3 regions of the Sinobaca sp. H24 genome follow, and region 1 is predicted to be linked to each of the others. Evidence: riboswitches for the same ligand, from Rfam matches in the RefSeq annotation. Region 1 holds a riboswitch; each other region holds the start of a gene.
What was found. Region 1 has a riboswitch for cyclic di-GMP ahead of MMY81_RS10640 (anti-repressor SinI family protein). Riboswitches for the same ligand answer to the same signal wherever they lie in the genome.

Region 2: another riboswitch for cyclic di-GMP. It lies ahead of MMY81_RS17720 (anti-repressor SinI family protein); the one in region 1 lies ahead of MMY81_RS10640 (anti-repressor SinI family protein).
Region 3: another riboswitch for cyclic di-GMP. It lies ahead of sinI (DNA-binding anti-repressor SinI); the one in region 1 lies ahead of MMY81_RS10640 (anti-repressor SinI family protein).

The regions. Positions count from the first base shown of each region.
Region 1 is NZ_JALBWT010000006.1:113,227-116,502, reverse strand. It holds gene MMY81_RS10645 (sensor domain-containing diguanylate cyclase) at 299-1,207, shown strand; gene MMY81_RS10640 (anti-repressor SinI family protein) at 1,231-1,365, opposite strand; cyclic di-GMP riboswitch class I at 1,393-1,476, opposite strand; gene MMY81_RS10635 (hypothetical protein) at 1,658-1,882, shown strand; gene MMY81_RS10630 (hypothetical protein) at 1,879-2,040, shown strand; gene MMY81_RS10625 (aldo/keto reductase) at 2,205-3,203, opposite strand.
Region 2 is NZ_JALBWT010000014.1:23,786-27,061, forward strand. It holds gene brnQ (branched-chain amino acid transport system II carrier protein) at 1-1,008, shown strand, start outside; gene MMY81_RS17710 (hypothetical protein) at 1,051-1,299, opposite strand; gene MMY81_RS17715 (helix-turn-helix domain-containing protein) at 1,471-1,794, opposite strand; gene MMY81_RS17720 (anti-repressor SinI family protein) at 1,966-2,088, opposite strand; cyclic di-GMP riboswitch class I at 2,118-2,204, opposite strand; gene MMY81_RS17725 (diacylglycerol/lipid kinase family protein) at 2,289-3,197, opposite strand.
Region 3 is NZ_JALBWT010000032.1:226-3,501, reverse strand. It holds partial or broken gene MMY81_RS25965 (AbrB family transcriptional regulator) at 1-122, shown strand, start outside; gene MMY81_RS25960 (class I SAM-dependent rRNA methyltransferase) at 128-1,324, shown strand; cyclic di-GMP riboswitch class I at 1,509-1,594, shown strand; gene sinI (DNA-binding anti-repressor SinI) at 1,631-1,735, shown strand; gene MMY81_RS25950 (helix-turn-helix domain-containing protein) at 1,986-2,231, opposite strand; gene MMY81_RS25945 (DNA-3-methyladenine glycosylase) at 2,380-2,985, shown strand; gene MMY81_RS25940 (MFS transporter) at 3,122-3,276, opposite strand, start outside.

The DNA of each region.
Region 1 (3,276 bases):
ATAGTTCTTTTAGAGAGAATGCTATGTAGAGCGGATACAGTTGTCTCTATTCGTATTACATTAATATAGACAGTGTTAGAATGAGCTGAATAAAGGGAATAGACGAGAAAGAGAGAATACTATATGTAAATGGAACTTTATCCTTTAAATAAATAGAAATATAAGATAGTACACAATAGTGGAATTAATTGGATATTTTCAGTGGAAAGGTAGTATATTATATATAATCGAAGAAAATAGTAGTATGTACAATTAGAGAACAGTGTCCGGATAGTTCTTTCTGGAGAGGATGCGTGCTATGAAAATGGACAATAAAGAAAAGCCGGCTGAAGAATTTGAAATTAGTACATCGATATTAAACTCGCTTCGGGATCAAATCTGCGTGATCGATCATATAGGAACCATTATTTTTGTAAACGATGAATGGATTCGAGCGTCCGCAAGAAGCAGCGAGTTCCGTGACATACATGGAATCGGTGTGAATTACCTGCATAAGATTGAGAACAATACACATTTACACGGAGGCCTGCTTTCCATTCTTTCAGGAAAAGAAGAATATTTCACGTACGAATATTCCTGCCACACGCCAACGGAAAAAAGGTGGAATCTCATGCAGGCAACGCCGCTGCTGGCAAATGGAAGCGGAAGGAGGGGTCTTGTCCTCCGTCATGTAGACGTAACCAAACAAAAGCTTTTGGAGCTGCAGCTAAAGCAGCAGGCGGAAACAGACTCGCTGACCGGCTTGTATAATCGAAGATATTACGAAAAGCGGCTGGAGGAGGAAATCTCACTGCTTCACCAGAACGGATCGGATTTATCCTTGCTTTCGATCGATGTAGATAATTTTAAAATGGTCAACGATATGTACGGGCATCTGGTAGGAGACATTGTTCTTAAGCAGCTTGCCCTTCTCCTTAAAGGATCTACAACAGAAACGGATATTTCGGCCAGGGTCGGAGGGGATGAATTTGCTGTACTGCTTCCGGGGACCAATTCTGATCGGCTGGAGCAGGTGGCGGCCGACATACTTAGAGTGGTACAGGAGCAGAACAGCAACAGCCTTAATCCGTATCCGATTACGCTTAATATTTCTATAGGCGGGGCTTGTTTTTCCATTGGAGATTCGATGGAAAATGTATTGCAGAAAACAGACCGGGCTTTATATGGAGCCAAGAATCTTGGCAAAAACCAAATTAATATTGTATAACGCGTAAAAAAGAAGCCGTATGGTTACGGCTTCTTTTTTGAGTCATCGGCAGTCTGCAGATAATTCCTGACTTGTTCAACAGTGAGGCCGGCTTTCTTGGCCTCGAGGATCAAATCCATCCATTCACGGTCCAGCTTTTTCTCATTCTGTCTGTTCATCAACCCTCACACCTTTAGAAGTATTCCTCAGGCGGTCCAGCCATCTTAGCATTATGCCTTAGACCTGTAACTTTGCGAAACTGCTTTTCAACAGCGTAGCCTTTTTCTGAAGGTTGGTTATTGTTTTTATTGTACGTTGAAAAAGGAGGAAAAAATAGCAGGAAGTTTCCATTTGTCCATGTTTTTTTGGACAGGTGGTATCACATACCTGATTTTCAAAAGAAAGGGACCATTGTTCTAAAGGTTGATTGTGATTATAATAGAAGAATAGAAGAGACAGGAGAAGGAGGTTATGGAAGATCGATTAAAATTTGCTGTTATTTATGCGGCCCTTGTCTTTGTCATTGCCGTTCCTTTTACCTTTGTTGTAAAAGAAAGTGATGTCAGCTGGGGACTGAGCTCGGGACGAGCGGGATCACCTTTTTGTATTGGTATTTTACATATAAGAAAGAAGCAAAGGCCGTTGGTGCCACCCGCTATAACAAAAAAACCAAGGGGCGTGCCGGCTCTAAAATGATTTACGCGAATATCATGTACAGCTTTGTATTTGCCTATCTTATTGTGACAAATAGTTACAGTGACGGCAACTGGCTGATGCTTCTTCTGCTAACATCGCTGCTCTTTCTGGGTGTGCAGCTGTTTCAACACAATAAAGAAAAATTGGTGAAAGAATAAAAAATTGGTTTTATGAAGGCTGAAACTGGAGTGTGATCTCCTGTTTCAGTTTTTGTTATTTATATGCTTCTTTCTTATCACCCCTCGTTCGAACTGGTTATTAAATATATTCTGGATCATTCCATCATTTCCTTCAAAAAGGTAGTAAAAATCCAGCGCTGAAGCTAGAGAATGTGATTATGGGCTTTATGTGTAATAATTTCTTCCGAGCGATCGGTAGCCGAAGGCGGGGCAGGGGACAGGGCGGAAATTTCATCACGCCATTCCGGCGTCATAGTAATATCGAGCGAATTCAAAGAATGCTCAAGCTGCTCCGGGCTGCGTGCTCCAATAATTGGAGCGGTGATACCAGGATGTGATTTAGCCCAGGCAACAGCGAGAGAAGCGGGATGGAGGCCGTGGCTGGCTGCATAGGAAGAAAAGCGTGCAGCGATATCGAAATTAATGGTATCCGCATAACGATCCGTGTACATTTTCTGCTCCACTAAACGTCCCTGAACGGGTCTGTCTGTCACCCCGTATTTGCCTGTAAGGAGGCCGCCTCCAAGCGGGCTGTAAGAGATAACGCCAACCTCTTCGGAATCAGCAAACGGCAGGATTTCCACCTCTGCCTGGCGCTTAGCCAGGTTGTACATCGGCTGAATCAGCTCGAAGCGGCTGAGATGTTCTTTAGCTGAAATGCCAAGCGCCTTGGCGAGCTGCCAGGCTGCCCAGTTACTGGCCGCGGGATAAAGAATTTTCCCCTGGCGCTGCAGGTCATCAAGAGCACGGAGGGTTTCTTCCATCGGAGTAAGGGGATCGAATTTATGTAGAAAATAAAAGTCGATCCGGTCCGTTTTCAGCCGGCGCAGGCTGTTCTCGACTTCCAGCATAATATGGCGCCTGGAGAGTCCGCGTGCATTTACGTCCGACCCGGTCGGGTTGGCTACTTTTGTTGTCAGCACAATCTCGTTCCGGCATTCCGCGATAAAGCCGCCGAGAATTTCCTCCGCGCGGCTGTCATTGTAGTTGTTGGCGGTATCAAAAAAGTTAATGCCGGCCTCACGGCAGCGGTTGAACATATTTCTGGATGTTTCCTCGTCTGCATTTCCTCCAAAAGACATCGTGCCAAAACAAAGCTCAGAAACAGAAATGCCTGTCTTTCCAACCGTATTGTATTTCATATAAGCCGCCTCCTGCTAGAGTAGTTACGCAAAGTATAAAGCTTAAACACCCTTATGTAAACGCTGTAATGTT
Region 2 (3,276 bases), on a different contig from region 1:
GCAAACGTTTCTTATGAAATGGGGATCGTACCTCTTCTGCCGGAAAACGGTTCAAACATGGCATTATTTTTGTTTTCCCTATTATTTTTTGGTCTCGTGTTTCTGCTCAGCCTCAATCCTAATAAGCTTGTTACGACAATAGGATATGTTATTACACCCGCTCTGCTTCTTTCTATTATACTGCTTGTTGCCGGAGCTTATGTTACCGGCTTTATGGGCGGAGGAGGGCCTCCGTCCAATGAATATGCTTCCCAGGCAATCGGAAGAGGCTTTGTCGAAGGATACTTAACAATGGATACTATCGCAGCTTTAGCCTTCGGCTTGATTGTTGTAAATACGCTGAAAGAAAAAGGTGCATTGGACCGCCGCGAGGTACGGCGCTCCGCTGCTTCCGCCGGCATTATTGCAGGTATTGGTCTTGCCGCTGTATATATTGCGATTGGATGGCTCGGCGTGCACAGCGGTCCCCGCATGCTTATGGAGAATGGCAGTGAAATTCTTACTTATTCTGCAGGAGAGTCTTTCGGTTTTACAGGTACTATTCTTCTTGGTTTAATCGTTACACTAGCCTGTCTAACTACCTGCATCGGCTTGGTAACCGCATGCAGTCAATATTTTCACCGCTATCTGTCCTTTCTGCCTTATTCAGTGCTCGCTCTGCTTTTGACCGTACTCAGCCTTCTTGTAGGCAATCTGGGACTGAACACTATTATTTCCTTATCGGTTCCGCTGCTTGTTGCCATCTATCCGCTTGCGATTGTGTTAATCCTAATGGCCTTACTAAATGAGAAAATAACACTGCATCGGTCCCATTATATTGGAGCCATTGCCGGAACTATTGTTGTAAGCGCCTATGACGGATTGAAAGAAGCAGGGCTTGTGCCTATCGAAGGTGTTGGCCTGTATTCCCTTCTCCCATTCTTTGAGCTGAACCTGGGCTGGATACTGCCAGCTCTCATCGGGTTTGTGATTGGTCATTGTTTTAGATCAAAATCAATCTCTTATTAAAAAAAAGCGGGGCTGCTGGATTATTTCCAGCTCCTCGCTTTTTTATATTCTTACGTAAACCATAGTGGAATCTTTGCCGCTTTGAAAAATATTGTCTCCTGTGTACATTAGGGTGACATTATTCAAACGATCTTCCATCTCTTTTATTTTCTGTTTTGCCACATCGAACGCACAATATCCGAGAAAGTAGCCATTTACATAAAGAGAACATTTATTATTGGTTAAGTAAACAAGCTTAATATGTCTGTTCATAATATTCGTATAGTACACACCGCCCCTAAGCCTCACCAAATCGTCATCCTCCGTTCTATAATGTTCTTTTTAAAGAATTAAATACATTATATAACGAAAAAACGGATTTGAAAACACTTAAATGAAATAAAATGCATTTTAACGAACAATATTTGTTCTTTATATAGAAAATAATCAAAATAAAAAAGGATCGAATGATACGATCCTTCTCTAATTTTTAATTCTCCACTTGTTGAATTCAAGAAACTCCTTGAACTGATCTTTGGAAACGCCTGAATTCATGGCTTCCTCTACTATTTCCAACCACTCATTATCGAGCTCTTCTTCGTTAATCTCTGATTGTTCTTTAATTAAAAGATCAACCGATATGTTTAACACCTTAGCAATTTTCTCTAAAAACTGGATCGATGGATTTGTTTGAATATCTCTTTCCAGTGCACTAAGATATGATTTCGCGACTCCGGCCTGATTTGCCAGCTCTGTCAACGATAAACCCTGTTCTTTTCGAAGCATTTTCACCCTTTCACCAATCATCGCTTGAACTCCTTTGTATACTGTAGTTTGTAATTTGCTGTAATTATAACATATAACGAATTGAAGTATGTTATAGTGAACGACATTTTTTAAAATCTGCATATTTATGCCTATACTTATATTTACATAAAATAAAAAAATAAGCCATACGAAATGACTTATTTTTCTTCATTATTTGGTTTGTCTTAAGAATTCTTTAACCTCACTAGGGGTTAAACCAGCTTCTTTAGCCTCAACCATTAATTGTAACCAATCTTGATCAATCTTTTGTACTTTTGGAATTACTAGTTCCATCAACCCTCACCCGCCTTTAGGAAATTTCCCCAGGCAGTTCAGCCGTCTTAGCTGCAATAAGCCTTAGACCTGTAACTTTGCGAGACTGCCTTTCAGCAGCTTTGCCTTTTTCTGAAGGTTGCTTGTTAGTGTTTTTAGTTTACTACATTTTTCATAAAAAAGGTAAAAAATGCCTAAAAGAATAATTATCAGAATTTTCTTTAATTATTAGTATCCTGCTGTACTTCCCCAAATAAAAAAGGGATTTTTTTGGGGAGAATCTTTATATGAACCGGCGTTTCTTCGTACACTTCTCCATCTGTATCGGCTTTCATTACTTTTTCTGTTTCCAGCTCTACTTCGGAGGCTTGAATGTATTCAATAGAGCTTTGTTCCAAGTCATACATAAAAGGATTTTTGGAATTAAAAAACTCTTTTAAAAGCGGTGCTCCGCTTTCTTTTATAATATATACATCTATAAGTCCGTCATCCAAAGAGATTTGATCGCCCGGAAGACGGTTCGTCCCAATAAAATTCCCATTTGCGAGGAGGATCATTACCGCATCATCCTTGTATTCTTTTCCATCTGCTTTCAATGTAAATGTAAATGGTGAAGCATTATTGAACGTTTGGAGTGCGCTGATAAAATAGCTTACTTTACCGAGCATTCCTTTCAGCTGATCATCTATATTTTCAGATGTTTCTGCAATCAGGCCGATCCCATAGAAGTTAGAAAAGTAACGATCGTTCATTTTTCCGATGTCGACATACTGTATATGATTTTGCTCCACTACTGCGGCTGCTTTTTTTAAGTTCTGCGGGATCAGTAAGGATCTCGAAAAATCATTACAGGTGCCCGTTGGAAGGATACCGGTAACTGGTGGGTTGTCAAGCCCGGACAAGCCGTTAATAGCCTCGTGTACCGTTCCATCCCCTCCCATGATCATAATGATATCAAACTCATGGCCCTGTTCACGGCAGAGCTGCTCTGTATGTCCTTTCTCCTGCGTGAAAGTAATAGTAAGCTCTTTTGTCTGCATAGCGAGCGTACCGATCGTTGCATCCAGGTTTTTCTGGATTTCATTATTTCCTGAAGCTCCGTTTATCAATAACCACATCTTTTTATACACATTTACCATTCCTTCATTCTGTAACTTCTTTACCCCCTATTCTATACCCTATTTTCTCCTATCAAAAGCTTTTTAAAAC
Region 3 (3,276 bases), on a different contig from region 1:
CCCTCCAGCTTGAACCGACGCTTGTATCTGCTCTTCATATTATTCGTGTAATTGTATTGTTTTTACTGCTTCCTTTTCTTGTTAAATGGATCGACCGCATGATATTAAAAAATGAAGGATGAGATAAATGACTGAAACAATGAAAATTTCCGCTTCCAAACAAGCTGTTGAAACGTTTCAAAAGGGGTATCCTCTAATCCATGAAGATATGGTCAATAAAAGGGAAAAGCTTTCAGAAGAAGGGACTGTTTTTGATTTAATGACCCCGCAGGGCCAATTTATCGCGAAAGCCTATTACGGGCTGCAGAATAAAGGCATCGGCTGGATTCTTACAAACAAAAAAGAGGAGGCCATTGACCAGCAGTTTTTTGTTGGAAAACTCAGTGCTGCCCTGCAGAGAAGAAAGGCATTTTTCGAGGATGAATCAACGACTGCATTTCGCATATTTAACGGTGAAGGAGACGGCATCGGTGGATTGACCATTGATTATTTTAACGGCTACTATATGCTGCAGTGGTACAGTGCGGGAATCTATGCGTTTCGCTCCCTGATCATCCGCGCGCTGGAGGCAGTGACCGCCTACGAAGGCCTGTATGAGAAACGGCGCTTTCAGCAGCAGGGACAGTATATCGAAGGCGATGACTTTGTAAAAGGAAAAGAGGCACCTGCTCCGCTGCACGTTAAAGAAAATGGAATGACGTTTGCGGTATATTTGAATGATGGAGCGATGGTTGGAATATTTCTGGATCAGAGGGAAGCAAGAAAACGCCTGCGCGATGAGTATTCCGCAGGTAAGACCGTTCTGAACACTTTTTCCTATACCGGTGCTTTTTCGGTAGCCGCCCATCACGGCGGAGCTGCAAAAACAGTGGATGTTGACGTAGCGAACAGAAGCAAGTCACGCGTTCAGGAAAACTTTGAGCTGAACGGAGTTATAAGTGAAGATCAGGAAATAAGGATCATGGATGTGTTTGCCTACTTTGATTATGCCAAAAAGAAAAATATCACATATGATGTGATCGTCCTCGATCCCCCAAGCTTTGCACGAACAAAGAAACGGACATTTTCTGCAGCAAAAGATTACACTTCCCTGCTCGTAGACGCTATTTCCATCATAAAGGACGGCGGAACAATCATTGCCTCAACAAATTTCGGCGGCTTTGGAATGAAGGCATTTCAGAAGCAGATTGATAAAGCCTGCATCAAAGCGGAAGTAAATCAAAATGTAACCGAACGTGTCCGTCTGCCTGATGATCATCCATATACGGCTTCTTACAAAGAAGGAGATTATTTAAAAGTAGTATTTATAGAAATAACCAAATAATCTAATGACTGCCAGGTGAAAAATACGCTGGCGGCCGCTTTTCGTTTTTATAAAAAGAAAATACATGAAAAACCTCGTATTCCTTTTTCAAGGCTTACGAGGTTTTTTAGAAGGGGATAATAGGATTTTCAAATCTGATTATTTTACTTGCTGCCAGGGTGGTGGTAAGATATAAAAATCAACCTCCAGATAAAGGCAAGTTCATTGAAAAATGTGTACGCAAAGTTACAGGTCTAAGGCACTATATGCTAAGATGGCTGGGCTGCCTGGGGAGAGATCCTATAAAGGCTTGGGAGGTTGGAAAGATTGGAAACAAAAGAATTGGATTATGAATGGCTCGTGCTGATACAAGAAGCTAAAGAAGCAGGGATGTCTAAAGACGAGGTTCTTGCCTTTTTTTCAAAAAGTTAAGAAGTAAAAGCATTAGAATTGAAGGGTAGTATACAACGATGAAAAAGGGTGTTATTATCTTTTTTACCATCTATTACACGTAAAGAGCATGTTAAAACAAGTGTATTGTTTTAACATGCTCTTTGTATGTCCTGAAAAGACTAATTGGCATTCTTATCTTTTTCAAATGAAGTCCACTTCTCATAGCGTATAAATTTCTGAAAATCACGGAACTGCTTTTTGCTGATACCGGCCTGAATTGCTTCCTGAATTAAGGCCTGCCCTCTTCGTCGATGACTCCATGTTCTGACGAAGGAGCTGGTGTATCAGTAATAATACTGGAAATATTAATTTCGAGTGCTTCTGTGATTTTTTCAAGAACATCAATAGAGGGATTATGCTTAATTCCTCGTTCAATGTAGCTCAAATACGATTTGGAGATACCGGTAGTTGAAGCAAGATCTGACAATGTCATTCTTTTTTGTTTTCGGTACCTTCGTATGTTTTCACCAATCATGTACGGATTACCCTCCCTAAAAGAAAATGAATGAATAAATAAATTAATATACGTTATATAGAACATTATAGTTCTTTATATTGTTCCAATCATGAGTCGAAGTAACTATTTTCGGCTATTTTATCCCGAATATAGAGGAGAAAATACAATGAAACGTCTTAAAAAAGAATTTTTTCATCTGCCGACTCTGGAATTATCCAGGGCACTGCTTGGCAGAACGCTCGTAAAAGAAACCTCCGAAGGGAGGACGGCCGGCAGAATAGTTGAAACAGAAGCCTACATAGGACCTGAAGACCGGGCGGCTCACAGCTATGGTGCCAGACGTACGAAACGAACGGAGATCATGTTTGCATCGCCGGGCCATGTATACACCTATACGATGCATACCCACTGCCTGTTTAATATTGTATCTGCTCCAGAAGACAATCCGGAGGCTGTACTTATTAGAGCTGTAGAACCTGTATCCGGCCGGGATTTAATGGAAATCCGCAGAAACGGCCGGAAGGAGCTGGAATGGACGAACGGACCCGGCAAACTGACGAAAGCAATGGGCATTACTATGGGAGATTACGCCAAATGCTGCTACGAAGATGCCTCAATCTATCTGCTGGAAGGCAGCGCCCCGGAAGATATCGCATCGGGGCCGCGGGTCGGCATTGATAACAGCGGGGAAGCGGTGGATTACCCATGGCGGTTTTGGGATCCGGCCAGTCCCTATGTATCGAAAAGCAGGAAAAAGCCCGGTACTCCGTAAAGAGTATCGGGCTTTACATTTATTTTATTACACCGCCGGGCGTGCATTTTCTGCAGGCTTTTTTTAATTCCGGGGGAAGACTAGCTTCCTTTCTCGGAAGCGGGCTGGAATGATTCTCTTGGCTTTTTCTTACCCTTTATAAGAAGGATAAAATCAGTCCAAGAAGGGAAATTCCCGCTGTAACAAGAAAGGCCGTGTTAACTCCTTCTATCAATGCATCAGATGGTGCAGCTGCCGAACCTGCAGCAACACTGCTCATAATAGTGATGAGAACCGCCGTACCGATTGATC